Regions from separate parts of the Pseudomonas sp. HY13-MNA-CIBAN-0226 genome, predicted to be linked through region 1. Evidence: predicted binding sites of a transcription regulator. Region 1 holds the regulator's gene; each other region holds the start of a gene.
The links. Region 1 encodes sigma-54, which starts transcription at its own class of promoters, with help from an activator protein. Its sites were predicted from a motif close to ANTGGCATNNANNTTGCTNT; they were not measured.
Positions count from the first base shown of each region.

Region 1 (5,184 bases):
CACGACAAGCTGGCGAGCCTGGGGTTGCTGATTGGGTTTTGCTTGATGATGGTGATGGATACGGCGCTGGCTTGAAAATCAAAAGATCGCACAGGGTTCGTGTACCCCTGCAGGCGCTGCCGCAGGCTGCGATCTTTTGATCTTGACCTTGTTCTTTACTCGCCTTCGTCGAAGTAGTTGTTGATCAACGCTACCAGCGCATCCAGCGCTTCGTCCGCCTCTTCGCCTTCGGTACTCAAATGGATCTTGGTGCCCTTGCCAGCCGCCAGCATCATCATTGCCATGATGCTCTTGCCGTCCACCGTGGTTTCCGGCGTTCGTCCTACCCTGATGGTGCAATCCTTGAACTTTCCTGCGACCCCGACAAATTTCGCCGACGCGCGGGCATGCAGGCCCAGCTTGTTGATGATTTCAATTTCCAGAGCAGGCATCGCGATGTGAATCCTTTAGCTGAGGTCGCGGTGGCGGACCTGGACGTTCTTCAGGGATTGTTGCAGAACCTGGCCCAGACGTTCGGTCAGGTAGACGGAGCGGTGATGCCCGCCGGTGCAGCCAATGGCTATGGTGACATACGCGCGGTTGCTGGCAGCAAAGCGTGGAAGCCATTTGAGCAGGTAGGTGGAGATGTCCTGGAACATTTCCTCGACGTCCGGTTGCGCGGCCAGGTAGTCGGCTACCGGTTGATCGAGCCCGGATTGCTCGCGCAACTCTGGTTTCCAATAAGGGTTGGGCAGGCAGCGCACGTCGAACACCAGGTCGGCATCCACAGGCATGCCCCGCTTGAAGCCGAAAGACTCCACCAGGAACGCGGTGCCAGGCTCAGGCTGGTTCAACAGCCGCAGCTTGATGGTATCGCGCAACTGGTACAGGTTCAGGTTGGTGGTGTTGACCTTGAGGTCAGCCAGGTCGGCAATCGGACCCAGCAGATTGGACTCGTCCTGAATTGCCTCGGCGAGCGAGCGATTGGCATTGCTCAGCGGATGGCGGCGACGGGTTTCGGAAAACCGCTTGAGCAGGGTTTCTTCGTCGGCGTCCAGGTACAGCACGTCACACTTGATGTGACGGCTGCGCACTTCCTCCAGCAATTCCGGAAAACGGGACAGGTGGCTTGGCAGGTTGCGCGCGTCAATCGACACGGCCACCAGCGGTTGCGCGAGCTCGGTGTGGATCAGTGCTCGTTCGGCCAGCTCGGGCAAAAGCCCGGCGGGCAAGTTGTCGATGCAGTAGTACCCGCTGTCTTCAAGGACATCGAGCGCGGTACTTTTACCTGAGCCGGAGCGGCCGCTGACAATGATCAAGCGCATGATTAATGACCGTTCTGCTCGTCCAGGACAACCTGGTACAAGGCTTCATTGCTCGGGGCGCTGCGCAATTTTTCGCGCACTTCCTTGCGATCAAGCATGCTGGCAATCTGGCGCAAAAGCTCCAGGTGCGCATCGGTGGCGGCTTCCGGGACCAGCAACACGAACAGCAGGTCAACCGGAGCACCGTCGATGGCGTCGAAATCAATAGGGGCGTCGAGGTGCATCAGGGCGCTGACCGGCGAGGTACAGCCCTTGAGGCGACAGTGGGGGATGGCGATGCCGTTGCCAAAACCGGTCGAGCCGAGTTTTTCACGGGCGATCAGGGCCTCAAAGACATCTTGCATCTCCATATCCGGCACTTCGCGATGGATTAGGTTGGCAATTTGTTCGAGGGCTTTCTTTTTACTGCCGCCCGGCACGTTCACGAGGGAACGGCCGGGGGTCAGGATGCTTTCAAGTCGGATCATGAGTTGGGAGTGTTAACGACCGGTTGCGCCCTGGAGGAGGCTCTGGGTCTTTTCCTTATGCTTTTTGAGTTGGCGATCCAGCTTGTCGGTCAGCAGGTCGATGGCGGCATACATGTCCGTATGCTCGGCATTGGCGACCACTTCTCCGCCGGGGATATGCAGCGTGGCTTCGATTTTCTGCAGCAGCTTCTCGACGGTCATCGTGACTTGCACGTTGGTTATCTTGTCGAAATGCCTTTCCAATCGGGCGAGTTTTTCGCCGATGTAGGTGCGCAGGGGTTCGGTCACTTCCAGTTGGTGTCCACTGATGTTGACTTGCATACAGCTTCTCCTTCGTTGCCAGTGCATAAAGCGGTAGACCCGATGGTCTACCACTGGAACGCTGTGGCGTGGCTTTACATCAACCGCTTGCGTTCGCTCGAAGGCGCGATCCCAAGGGATTCGCGGTACTTGGCGACGGTGCGGCGAGCCACCTGAATGCCTTGTGCCTCCAGTAAACCAGCGATCTTGCTGTCACTCAACGGCTTTTTCTGATTTTCCGCTGCAACCAGTTTTTTGATGATCGCGCGGATCGCCGTGGACGAGCATTCACCGCCTTCCGAGGTGCTGACGTGACTTGAGAAAAAGTATTTCAGTTCATAAATACCCCGTGGGGTATGCATGAATTTTTGCGTGGTCACCCGGGAAATCGTCGATTCGTGCATGCCGACGGCTTCGGCGATGTCATGCAGTACCAGCGGCTTCATGGCTTCGTCGCCGTACTCCAGAAAACCCCGTTGATGCTCGACGATCTGGGTGGCAACTTTCATCAGGGTTTCGTTGCGGCTCTGCAGGCTCTTGATGAACCAGCGGGCTTCCTGCAACTGATTGCGCATGAAGGTGTTGTCCGCGCTGGTGTCAGCGCGACGCACAAACCCGGCGTACTGGGCGTTGACCCGCAATTTGGGCACCGACTCCTGGTTGAGTTCCACCAGCCAGCGCTCGTTGTCCTTGCGCACGATCACGTCCGGGACCACGTATTCGGCCTCGCTGGACTCGATCTGCGAGCCGGGTCGCGGGTTGAGGCTCTGCACCAGTTCGATCACCTGGCGCAGTTCATCTTCCTTGAGCTTCATGCGGCGCATCAGCTGGCTGTAGTCGCGGCTGCCCAGCAGGTCGATGTAGTCCGTGACCAGGCGCTTGGCTTCTGCGAGCCAGAGGGTCTTGGCGGGCAACTGGCGCAATTGCAGCAACAGGCATTCGCCGAGGTTTCGGGCAGCGATACCGGCCGGTTCGAATTGCTGGATGCGGTGCAGGACGGCTTCGATTTCGTCCAGCTCGATGTCCAGTTCCGGGTCGAAGGCTTCGAGAATTTCCTCGAGGGTTTCGTCCAGGTAGCCCTGATTGTTGATGCAGTCGATCAGGGTGACGGCGATCAGGCGGTCAGTGTCGGACATCGGGGCGAGGTTGAGCTGCCACAGCAGGTGGCTTTGCAGGCTTTCACCGGCCGACGTGCGGGTGGTGAAGTCCCACTCGTCATCATCGTTGCTGGGCAGGCTGCTGGCGCTGGTCTGGTAGACGTCTTCCCATGCAGTATCGACCGGCAGCTCGTTGGGAATGCGCTCGTTCCAGTCGCCTTCCTCAAGGTTGTCGACCGTTGGCGCGGTCTCCTGATAGGAGGGCTCCGAAACATCGGCGTTGGGCTGCTGCTCGGCTTTGTCGGCCAAGGGATCGGCGTTGTCGAAGTCGTCGCCGTCTTCCTGGCGTTCGAGCATCGGGTTGGACTCCAGCGCCTCCTGGATTTCCTGCTGCAGGTCCAGGGTCGACAATTGGAGCAGGCGGATGGCCTGTTGCAGCTGAGGTGTCATCGTCAGCTGCTGGCCCATTCTCAAGACTAGCGATGGTTTCATGGCAGGGGCTTAAACCTTATTCGCCGGCGCGCATGCGCCATCCACTACAGGGCGCCGAAGCGCCAAACGTAAGCAAATTATATGCCCGATTTTGCAGTGTTTGCCTAGAGCGCTGTAACAATAAAAAAGTATTGATTTTTCAAAGTGACAAGCGCTCGCGCGACTGGGCAGGCACCTCAGCGCTCGCGCGACTGGGCAGGCACCTCAGCGCTTACAGGCGGAACTCATGGCCCAGATACACTTCCTTGACCAGGTCGTTGGCCAGGATGGTCGCGGAGTCGCCCTCGGCAATCAGCTGGCCATCGTTGACGATGTAGGCTGTTTCGCAGATATCCAGGGTTTCGCGGACGTTGTGGTCGGTGATGAGTACACCAATGCCCTTGGCCTTCAGGTGATGGATAATCTGCTTGATATCGCCAACCGAGATCGGGTCCACGCCGGCGAAAGGTTCATCGAGGAGGATGAACTTCGGGTTGGTGGCCAGCGCCCGGGCAATTTCCACACGGCGTCGCTCGCCGCCCGACAGGCTCATGCCGAGGTTGTCGCGGATGTGGCTGATGTGGAATTCCTGCAGCAGGCTCTCCAGCTCCTTGCGGCGCCCGGCCTTGTCGAGTTCCTTGCGGGTCTCGAGGATGGCCATGATGTTATCGGCCACCGACAGTTTGCGGAAGATCGACGCTTCTTGCGGAAGATAGCCAATACCTGCCTTGGCGCGGCCGTGCATGGGCTGGTGACTGACATCCAGGTCGTCGATCAGCACGCGGCCCTGATCAGCCTGCACCAGGCCGACGATCATGTAGAAGCAAGTGGTCTTGCCGGCGCCGTTGGGGCCAAGAAGCCCGACGATCTGACCGCTGTCGATGGACAGGCTGACGTCACGCACGACCTGGCGGCTCTTGTAACTCTTGGCCAGATGCTGAGCTTTCAGAGTTGCCATTACTGGGCCTTCTGCTCGTCGGTTTTCTTTTTAGGCTGGATAACCATGTCGATTCGCGGGCGCGACTCGGTCACCTTGTTGCCCGTGGCGCGACCGGCGCTTGCCAGCTTCTTCACGGTGTCGTAGACGATTTTCTCGCCCTGGGTGACGTTGTTGTCCTTGTCGATGACCTTGGCTCGATCGATCAGCACGACGCGGTTCTGCGAGGCGTGATACTGGATCGTGACGCCATAGCCCTGGACAGGCTTGGCGTCGCCCTGGGTCTGCAATTGCTCGAAGTAAGCCAGGTTGCCCACGGAAGTCACCACGTCGATGTCGCCTGCCGGGGTGCGAGTGATGGTCACGGTGTTACCGGTCACCTTCATGGAGCCCTGGGTGATGATGACGTCGCCTTTGTAGGTGGCGATGCCGTTCTTGTCGTCCAGTTGGGCGTCGTCGGCCTGAATGCGGATAGGCTGCTCTTGATCGTTCGGCAGAGCCCAGGCGCTCACGCTTCCCAGTGCTGCGCCCAGGCTGAGCAAAATAGGGAGGGTTTTAACGAGCCTCATACTGTCCTCTTACGTTCGATAGCAGGTGTATCCTGCTTT
Region 1 is NZ_JBEOPS010000006.1:95,059-100,242, reverse strand. Features, by position in the region: gene AAEZ05_RS08475 (ZIP family metal transporter) at 1-75, shown strand, start outside; gene AAEZ05_RS08470 (HPr family phosphocarrier protein) at 156-431, opposite strand; gene rapZ (RNase adapter RapZ) at 447-1,304, opposite strand; gene ptsN (PTS IIA-like nitrogen regulatory protein PtsN) at 1,307-1,771, opposite strand; gene hpf (ribosome hibernation-promoting factor, HPF/YfiA family) at 1,784-2,092, opposite strand; gene AAEZ05_RS08450 (RNA polymerase factor sigma-54) at 2,167-3,660, opposite strand; gene lptB (LPS export ABC transporter ATP-binding protein) at 3,872-4,597, opposite strand; gene lptA (lipopolysaccharide transport periplasmic protein LptA) at 4,597-5,145, opposite strand; gene lptC (LPS export ABC transporter periplasmic protein LptC) at 5,132-5,184, opposite strand, start outside.

Region 2 (5,184 bases), on a different contig from region 1:
CCACCTAGAAAGGAAACAGCGGGCTGAGGAAGAAACGGTCGAACCAGCCTGGCTGACTCGCATCGGCAAAGGCACCGGTGCCCGAGTAGGTAATACGTGCATCGGCAACCCGGGTCGACGACACGGTGTTGTCGGTGGCGATGTCATCGGCGCGGACCATGCCGGCGATGCGCACCAGCTCATCGCCGGTGTTGAGGGTCAGCCACTTCTCGCCGCGTACGGCGATGATGCCGTTGGGCAATACGTCGGCGACGGTCACGGTGATGGAGCCGGTCAGGCTGTTGCTCTGCCCGGACTTGCTGTCGCCCTTGGTCGCACGGTCGCCGGAATAACCGACGTCCAGGCTCAGGTCACCGCCACCGACCGGGTTGTTGGTGTTCAGGCCACCACCGAAAAATGAGCTCAGGCCGATGTCGGTCTTGCTGGTCTTGCCCACCTGGGAGTTGGCGTTCTTGCTGGCCTGGGTGCGCTCGTTCAGCGTGATGGTGATGATGTCACCGACGCGATACGCCTTGCGGTCGCTGTACAGGTTCTGTTCGAAGCCGGCCTGGTAGATCGAGCCATTGTTGGCGGCAGCCGGCAGTGGTGTGCGCGGCAACACCGGGGCGTAGTAAGGGTCATTGGGCCGCGGCGCAGGCGCGACACAGCCCGCGAGTGCGGTGATGCCACTCAGTGCCAGAACAGATACGAAGCGATTCATGACCCTACCTCACGGTGTTGCAGGCGACCGCGTGGCCGCCCCATATTCTTGATTACAGATTCTGCGTTACGAACGAGAGCATCTGGTCGGCGGTGGAGATCACCTTGGAGTTCATCTCGTAGGCGCGCTGGGTGGTGATCATGTTGACCATCTCCTCAACGGTGCTGACGTTGGAGGTTTCCAGGGTGTTCTGCAGCGTGGTACCAAAACCGGCGAGGCCCGGGGTGCCAACCTGCGGCGCGCCGCTGGCGGCCGTTTCCAGGAACAGGTTGTTGCCCACGGCTTGCAGGCCGGCCGGGTTGATGAAGTCGGCGGTCTGCAGGTTGCCGATCACCTGGGAAGCGGCGTTGCCGGGAACGGTGACCGACACGGTACCGTCACGGCCGACCGTGAAGGTCTGGGCGTCGTTCGGGATGACAATGGCCGGCTCCAGGGCGAAGCCGCTGGCATTGACGATCTGGCCGTTGGAGTCCAGGTGGAAAGTACCGTCACGGGTGTAGGACGTGGTGCCATCCGGCTGCAGGATCTGGAAGAAACCGCGACCGTCGATGGCCATGTCCAGCGGCTGCTCGGTGGTTTGCAGGCTGCCGGCGGTGAAGTTTTTCTGGGTGCCGACGATGCGCACACCAGTACCCACTTGCAGACCCGACGGCAATTCGCTGTCCTGGGTCGACTGGGCGCCAGGCTGACGCTTGATCTGATACAGCAGGTCCTGGAACTCGGCGCGATCACGTTTAAAACCCGTGGTCGACACGTTCGCCAGGTTGTTGGAAATGGTGGTCAGGTTGGTGTCCTGGGCGGACAGACCGGTTTTGGCAACCCATAGAGCCGGAAGCATTCGATTCTCCTCGTGCGCCTGTTTTACGGCGCGACGTTCTGGTAATTAGCTGATCTGCAAGACCCGAGCCATGGCCTGGTCGTCTTCTTTGGCGGTGTTCATCATCTTGATGTGCAATTCGAACTGCTTGGCCAGGGCCAGCACCGAGGTCATTTCTTCCACGGCGTTGACGTTGCTCGACTCGAGGAAACCGGACACCAGCTTGACGTTGGCATCCGCCTGCGCCGGCTGACCGTCCTTGGTGTGGATCGAACCGTCCAGGCCTTTGGTCATGTTCCGGAAGTCAGGGTTGACCAGCTTGATGCGGTCGACTTCGGCCATCACGCGCGGGCCTTCGCCCATCGCCCGAATGCTGATGGTGCCATCCTCGCCCACCTCGATCTGTTGCTCGGGCGGCACGGCAATCGGCCCGCCATTGCCCATCACCGGCATACCATTGCCGGCGCGCAATACGCCCAGGGCGTCGACGTTGAGGCTGCCGGTGCGCACATAGCTTTCACCGCCATCGGGGTTCTGCACGGCAATCCAGCCATTGCCCTGTACGGCAACGTCGAGGTCGCGGCCGGTTTCCACCAGCGAACCTGCGGAGAAGTCGGTGGCCGGACGCTCGGACATGGCAAACGCACGCGCCGGAAAGCTGTCACCAAACACCGGCATCGAGCGCGCCTGCTCCAGGTCTTTCTGGAAACCGTTGGTGGAGATGTTCGCGAGGTTGTTCGCATGAGCCTTCTGCGCCAGTGCATTCTGGCTGGCGCCGGTCATAGCTACATAAAGGTACTTATCCACACTCTTTCCTCTGCATGCCGGACGTTTGCCGCCCACCGCTGTACTGCTGAGCCATAAGCAATTTGCAGACCAACTATTTTCTGGCGGCGCGGGGCCCGGCAAACAGGGGGCTTGAGGGGTTTGGAGAGGAGTGAAGGAATGGGGTGAAGTCGAAAAACCGGCGGTGTTGTGCCGCTTCGCGGCAATAGAGCGAAAGATCGCAGCCTCGTTTCACTCGGCAGCTCCTACATGAATACCTGATCCCCGTAGGGGCTGCCGAGTGAAACGAGGCTGCGATCTTTTGACTTTAAGTGCTGCTGTCCTTGCCCACCTCATACTCACGCAGCTTGTTGGCAATGGTGGTATGCGAAACCCCCAGGCGTTTACCCAACTGCCGGCTGCTCGGATGTTCTGAATACAGACGCTCCAGCACCGCCTTCTCGAAGCGCCCGACAATCTCGTCCAGCCCGCCTTCCAGAGAAAAATCGCCAAGCGGCTGACGCACGCCGTAGTCCGGCAGGCGGATGTGCTCGGCCTTGACCGTGCCGCCTTCGCACAAGGACACCGCCTGGAACAGTACATTCTCCAATTGCCGAACGTTGCCCGGCCAATGGTAATGACTGAGCCGCTCCATCGCCGCCGGCGCCAGTTTCGGCAGCGGACAACCGATCTGCCGGCTGGCCTGGTCCAGGAAGTGCTCGACCAGGGGCGTCAAGCCGTCCAGGCATTCGCGCAGTGGCGGGATGTGCAACGACAAGACGTTCAGGCGGTGGTACAGATCCTGGCGGAACTCCCCGCGAGCGCACAGCTCCGACAGGTCGACCTGGGTCGCACAGATCACCCGCACATCGAGGTACACCTCTTCATCACTGCCTACCCGACGAAAGCATCCGTCCTGCAGGAAGCGCAGCAATTTCACCTGCAAGCGCGGGCTCATTTCACCGACACCATCGAGAAACAGCGTACCGCCGGCAGTCAGCTCCAGCAGCCCGAGCTTGCCTTCGGCACGGGCGCCTTCGAATGCGCCAGGGCCGTAGCCGAACAATTCGGTCTCGGCCATGGACTCCGGCAGCCCCGCACAGTTGAGCGCCATCAACGGCGACTGGCCGCGGGGACTTGCCAGGTGGCAGGCCCGCGCCAGCAACTCCTTGCCGGTGCCGGTTTCGCCTTCTATCAACAACGGTGCGTCCAGGGGCGCCATGCGCCGGGCTTCGCGGACCACGGCGGCCATCACCTTCGAGCTCTGGAAAATGCTGTCGAACCCCCGCAGTTCCTGCTTGCGCACGTTGTAGATGCGTTCACCTACCCGATCCGCGCGATGCAGCGTCAATACCGCGCCGGCCATGGCCTCGCTGTCGTCATGCTCCGATTGCAATGGCGCGATGTCGGCCAGGAACACGTCGCCCTTGACCTTGACCCGCAGCCCGTTGATCCGCGACTTGTTGGCACGTACCAGTTCCGGCAGGTCGAAATCCTCGGCGTAACGGGACAACGGGATGCCCGGCACCTCGTCCACCCGCACACCGAGCAGCTGTGCGGCGGCCCGGTTGGCCGCGACGATCGAACCGCCCATATCGATCGACAGCACCGGAAACTCCAGCGCGCCGAGCAGCGCATTGAGCTCCATGTGCCGGCGCTCGCTGGGCATCAGCCCTACGCGCTTGACGCCAAACACCCCGGGGATCGATTCGAACTTCGCCCGCAGCGCCTGGAACTGCAGGTTGATGAGGTTCGGGCAGTGCAGGTAGATCGCATTACCGTGCTCACCCCCGACTTCGCCACGCGCGACGTTGATCCCGTACTCCACCAGCAGGTTGAGGATGTCGCGCAGGATGCCGATGCGGTTCTGGCAGTGGACTTTGATACGCATATAAAGGCTCAAAAAGCGGTTAAGGAAATCATGCCAAGCTCGACCCGCTCCCACAGGGGGATTGCGGTGGCCGCAGGAGCGGTTTTTTGCTGCGACGCTCAGATAGTCGTAAAGATTATGTGACACCCACGGCGCTTTTCAAACCAGAAAACTCAACAGCCACGACACAACTGCCATTGCGTAACGAAAAGTTTACGAAAAGCACTGGTTTTTGCTCTCTACACCTCGCGCACGGGGCTGCACATCCGAAAATCCTGGGGTATTTGTAAGTCCATAGCTGGACATAACAAGAACGAATTTCCCCTAGCAGGAGAGCAAGCATGAAGCAGACGCAATACGTGGCTCGTGAGCCCGATGCGCAAGGTTTTATCGATTACCCCGCCGAAGAACACGCGGTGTGGAACACGCTGATCACTCGCCAACTGAAAGTGATCGAGGGTCGTGCGTGCCAGGAATACCTGGACGGTATCGAAAAACTCGGTCTGCCCCACGACCGCATCCCGCAACTGGGCGAGATCAACAAGGTGCTCGGTGAAACCACCGGCTGGCAGGTGGCCCGGGTGCCAGCGCTGATTCCCTTCCAGACTTTCTTCGAATTGCTCGCCAACAAGCAGTTCCCGGTGGCCACTTTCATTCGCACTCGCGAAGAGCTGGACTACCTGCAAGAGCCGGATATTTTCCACGAGATATTTGGCCACTGCCCGCTGCTGACCAACCCCTGGTTCGCCGAATTCACCCACACCTACGGCAAGCTTGGCCTGCAGGCGACCAAGGAAGAACGGGTGTACCTGGCGCGCCTGTACTGGATGACCATCGAGTTCGGCCTGGTCGACACGCCCCAGGGCCAGCGCATCTACGGCGGCGGTATCCTTTCTTCACCGAAAGAAACCGTCTACTGCCTGTCCGATGAGCCTGAACATCAAGCCTTCGACCCGCTGGAATGCATGCGCACGCCTTACCGCATCGACATCCTGCAGCCCCTGTACTTCGTGCTGCCCAACCTCAAGCGCC
Region 2 is NZ_JBEOPS010000008.1:59,087-64,270, forward strand. Features, by position in the region: gene flgH (flagellar basal body L-ring protein FlgH) at 5-700, opposite strand; gene flgG (flagellar basal-body rod protein FlgG) at 753-1,538, opposite strand; gene AAEZ05_RS10700 (flagellar basal body rod protein FlgF) at 1,584-2,324, opposite strand; gene AAEZ05_RS10705 (sigma-54-dependent phenylalanine hydroxylase transcriptional regulator PhhR) at 2,611-4,173, opposite strand; gene phhA (phenylalanine 4-monooxygenase) at 4,470-5,184, shown strand, end outside.
Region 2: a site for sigma-54 is predicted at 2,379-2,398, ahead of AAEZ05_RS10700 (flagellar basal body rod protein FlgF). Genes of this name have one in related genera too.

Region 3 (5,184 bases), on a different contig from region 1:
TGTCACATTGATGCAGGATGTGGAGACGCCATCGCGTGCAGGCTCGCTCCCACAGTGTTTTGCACATAGGCATAAATTACGAAGGTTCGACCTGTCATCTTCCGCGTCGTAGAATGCGCGCCTTTCCCGGGCAATCGAGCAAATCGATTGGCCATCATGGGCGGGTAACCGTCCATTGCCACCGCATTCATCGGAGCACTTCCCATGAGCACCACCCCAACCAGCGAATACCTGGAAACCCTCTACGAAGGCTATGGCCAGCGTTTTCGCATGGAAAAACTGCTGCACGAAGTGCGCACCGAACACCAGCACCTGGTGATTTTTGAAAACCCGCGCATGGGCCGGGTCATGGCGCTGGACGGCGTGATCCAGACCACCGAAGCCGACGAATTCATCTACCACGAAATGCTCACCCACGTGCCGATCCTGGCACACGGCACTGCCAAGCGCGTGCTGATTATCGGCGGCGGCGACGGCGGCATGCTGCGTGAAGTGGCCAAGCACCGTGGCGTCGAGCACATCACCATGGTCGAGATCGACGGCACGGTGGTGGATATGTGCAAGGAATTCCTGCCGAACCACTCCAAAGGCGCATTCGACGATCCACGCCTGAACCTGGTGATTGATGACGGTATGCGTTTCGTCGCGACCACCACTGAAAAGTTCGACGTGATCATCTCCGACTCCACCGACCCGATCGGCCCGGGCGAAGTGCTGTTCTCGGAAAACTTCTACCAGGCTTGCCGTCGCTGCCTGAACGAAGGCGGCATCCTGGTGACGCAGAACGGCACGCCGTTCATGCAGATCGAAGAAGTCAAAACCACTGCCGGACGCCTGCGCAGCCTGTTCCCGGACTGGCATTTCTACCAGGCAGCCGTACCGACCTACATCGGCGGCTCTATGACCTTTGCCTGGGGCGCGACCGACACCCGCTATCGCAAACTGTCCCGTGAAATCCTGCAGCAGCGCTTTGCCGGCAGCGGCATCATCACCCGCTACTACAACCCGGAAATCCACATCGGCGCATTCGCCTTGCCGCAGTACGTATTGCAGGCCATCAACAAGCCAAGCAACGACTGAAGCCACACACATTGACTGTAGGAGCGAGCTCGCTCGCGATGGACGTCAACGATGACGCGGGCTGCCAGATTAAACGTGGCGCCTTCAAAGCCATCGCGAGCAAGCTCGCTCCTACCGTTTTTTTGTGTCAACCGGTGAATAATCTGGGGGAACGATCACCCAGTGCAAAAGTCCAGATAGATGTAAGCCCACTTGCGGGTTTTATCGAGGAGGCACTGATGCAAAAGTGGAAAATCACTTTCGTGGATGATCACGGTGAAACAGTCGACGAAATCTTCGAGTGCGAGGAGTGCCCGGACAACGAGCACGCCGCCAAGCTCATCAAGGCTCGTCTGCTTCCTGTCGCTGCAGAACTGGATCTGAATGATCTGGAAGGGCGAACCGCTGACGCGAGCGTCAAAAGTCTTAAATCTCAGAACAGCATACAAATCCTCGGCATCACTCCCGTCTGATACAACTCCTGTCACATTTAAACCAGGCCTTGGCAGCTGCTCGGTCAAAGGGCTACTCTGCAGAAGAGATCAGCGATTGGATCGCTAAGGTCTGGTCTTGTCAGCTACATGCTTGATTCCCATCGGTGACCTGGTTACCGGCTCGTCCTCACTATTCGGCTGGGGGCGTCGGGGAGCACGGAAAGTCTATCCATCGGATTCAGGAGGACGTTTCATGAGCACAGCCTATCAAGAAGACATCAGCAGCAGCGTGTTGCGCCGCATGAAAGAAGGCGGTTTCGATTTTTCAAAATTTCATCCCATCGAGTTCTACGCGATTTTCCCCGACGAGGAGCGGGCCCGCAGGGCAGCAGGTCATTACCGTGGTGAGTCCTTGAACGCGCAGATCAGTGTGCGCGACGACGGCGCATGGGCGCTGGAACTGAGCAAGGTCATGTACGCCACCTACGATGACATCGGCGATTTCGAACAGGGATTCGAGGCAGTGGTAGAGCCTCTGGGCGGCATCATCGAAGGATGGGGCGTGAAGCAGGAGGTACGAGGGCGACTCGCATAACATTATGAACAGCAACAACACCCAGCAACGGCTGACCTTAGGGTTGGCCGTTTTTCGTTCAAAAGCATGATCAAAAGATCGTCCAATCGCGGCCCGAGCCTTCGGCACTTCCTATATTGGAATGCGCCCTCCGTAGGAGCTGCCGCAGGCTGCGATCTTTTGATCCTGCTTTTGATCCAAAACGTTTAAAAAGGCAAAAAAAAACCGCCCAAAACAGGCGGCCAAAAGGGAAGTTCGATGAGCTTTTCAGCGAATAAGCCAATTATCCCCATCGCCAGGCGGGCAGTGAAATCAACTCTGACTATGCTGGTGATAGCGACAGCATTGCTTCGCAATGGAGCGGGGGCGATCAGGTTGGGGCATTTGCCGCACGCAATTGGTGCGGTGTTTTTACAGCTTTTATCCAACTGATTGATATCAAAGCGTTTATGCCGATGGCACGGGCCTTGCGATGCCTAGATGTCCGGGTGACAAGGAGTACGGCATGATCCGCACCTATTTTGATGAGATGTACGATGCCGGCGGCCAGGTCCGCCCGCATTACCGGGAATTTGCCCGTTGGCTGGCCGAGACGCCTGACGAATTGCTGGCCCAACGGCGCCGCGAGGCCGATCTGCTGTTTCATCGAGCCGGTATTACGTTCACGCTTTACGGCGACGAGCAGGGCACAGAGCGCCTGATCCCGTTCGACACCATCCCGCGCAGCATTCCCGCGAGCGAGTGGCGGGTGGTCGAGCGCGGTTGTATCCAGCGGGTCAAGGCGTTGAACATGTTCCTCGCCGACCTCTACCACGAGCAGCGCATCATCAAGGCCGGGATCATTCCGGCCGAGCAGGTGCTGGCCAACGAGCAGTACCAGTTGGCGATGCAAGGGCTCGACCTGCACCGGGATATTTACTCACACATCTCCGGTGTCGATCTGGTGCGCGACGGTGACGGCACCTACTACGTGCTCGAAGACAATCTGCGCACCCCCAGCGGCGTCAGCTACATGCTCGAAGACCGGAAGATGATGATGCGCCTGTTTCCCGAGTTGTTTTCGGCCCAGCGCATCGCCCCCATCGACCACTACCCGAACCTGTTGCTCGACACCCTGAAAAGCTCAAGTCCTATCGACAACCCCAGCGTGGTGGTGCTGACCCCGGGCCGCTTCAACAGCGCGTTTTTCGAACATGCGTTCCTGGCGCGGGAGATGGGCGTTGAACTGGTCGAGGGCGCGGACCTGTTCGTGCGTGACGACATGGTCTTTATGCGCACGACTGACGGGCCGAAGGCGGTCGATGTGATCTATCGCCGACTCGACGACGCGTTCCTCGATCCGCTGGCGTTCAATCCAGACTCCATGCTCGGCGTGCCAGGGCTGCTGTCGTCCTACCGGTCGGGCAACGTGGTACTGGCGAATGCCATCGGCACCGGGGTGGCGGATGACAAATCGGTGTATCCGTTTGTTACCGACATGATCCGCTTTTACCTGGATGAAGAACCGATCCTGAAGAACGTTCCGACCTTCCAGTGTCGTAATCCTTCTGAACTTTCCCACGTGCTGGCCAATCTTCCAGACTTGGTGGTCAAGGAAACCCAGGGTTCGGGGGGCTACGGAATGCTGGTCGGGCCGGCCGCGACGGCGGCGGAAATCGAGTTATTCCGCGCGCGCATCAAGGCCAAGCCGCATGCCTATATCGCGCAGCCGACCCTGTCGCTGTCGACCTGTCCGACCTTCGTCGAAAACGGCATTGCGCCACGGCATATCGACCTGCGTCCGTTTGTATTGTCCGGCCGTGAAACCCGGGTGGTGCCCGGTGGCCTGACCCGTGTTGCGCTGCGCGAAGGTTCCCTGGTGGTGAATTCCTCCCAGGGCGGTGGAACCAAGGACACCTGGGTAGTCGAGGATTGAAGGAAGCTTGCCATGTTAAGTAGAACTGCCTCGGATCTGTATTGGATGTCGCGTTACCTGGAGCGGGCGGAAAACCTCGCACGGATGCTCGACATCAGTTATTCGCTATCGCTGATGCCACAGGATGGCCGCGGCGACGGCTTGCACGAACTGGCCATGCCGCTGCTGATCACCGGCACCCTTGAGGATTATCTTGAGCGCCACGGCGAACTGCACGCCGAGCGCCTGCTGCACTTCTTCGCCCTGGATGCGGCCAATCCGGCCAGTATCTACAGTTGTCTCGGTTCTGCACGGGCCAGTGCCCATGCCGTGCGTGGGCGGATTACCGCCGACATGTGGGAAAACATCAATGCCACCTGGCTGGAAATTCGCGGTATCGCCGACCAGGGCTTGAGCCGCTATGGCATGAGCCGCTTCTGCGAATGGATCAAGGAACGTTCCCACCTGTTTCGCGGCGCGTCCTACGGCACCATCATGCGCAACGATGCGTTTCGTTTCATTCGCCTGGGCACTTTCATCGAGCGCGCCGACAACACCCTGCGCCTGCTCGATGCGCGCTACGAAATGGCCGGTGACCAGGCGGAAGCGGTCAGCGACGGCACCGCACATGCCTATTACCAGTGGAGTGCGCTATTGCGCGCGCTGTCTTCGTTCGAGGCTTACACCGAGATCTACCGCGACGCTCCCGGCGCCCGCCATGTTGCCGAATTGCTGCTGTTGCGCGCCGACGTGCCGCGTTCGCTGCGCGCCTGTACCGAAGAAATCGACCAGATTCTCGCCCAGCTTCCAGGCGCCAACGGCCGACCGGCCCAACGCCTGGCCGCAGAAATGGACGCGCGCCTGCGCTACACCGGCATCAACGAAATTCTCGACGAGGGCCTGCATGCCTGGCTGACCGAGTTCATCCCGCTGGTGCGCCAGCTGGGCAACGCCATTCACAGTTCCTACCTGGAGGCTGCATGAGACTTTCCATTAGCCACGAGACCACCTATCACTACGAAGATCAGGTGCGGGCGAGCATCCAGTACCTGCGACTGACACCCCACGACAGCGAGCGCCAGCATGTGCTCAGCTGGCAGCTCGACCTGCCGCGCCCGGTGCGGGCGCAACTCGACCCGTTTGGCAATATCCTGCATGTGCTGACCATGGACGAACCGCACGAGGCCATCATCATCGGCGCTCGTGGTCAGGTCGACATCGAC
Region 3 is NZ_JBEOPS010000025.1:43,705-48,888, reverse strand. Features, by position in the region: gene speE (polyamine aminopropyltransferase) at 205-1,080, shown strand; gene AAEZ05_RS24280 (hypothetical protein) at 1,299-1,532, shown strand; gene AAEZ05_RS24275 (ribonuclease E inhibitor RraB) at 1,747-2,088, shown strand; gene AAEZ05_RS24270 (circularly permuted type 2 ATP-grasp protein) at 2,573-3,982, shown strand; gene AAEZ05_RS24265 (alpha-E domain-containing protein) at 3,995-4,945, shown strand; gene AAEZ05_RS24260 (transglutaminase family protein) at 4,942-5,184, shown strand, end outside.
Region 3: a site for sigma-54 is predicted at 2,522-2,541, ahead of AAEZ05_RS24270 (circularly permuted type 2 ATP-grasp protein). Genes of this name have one in related genera too.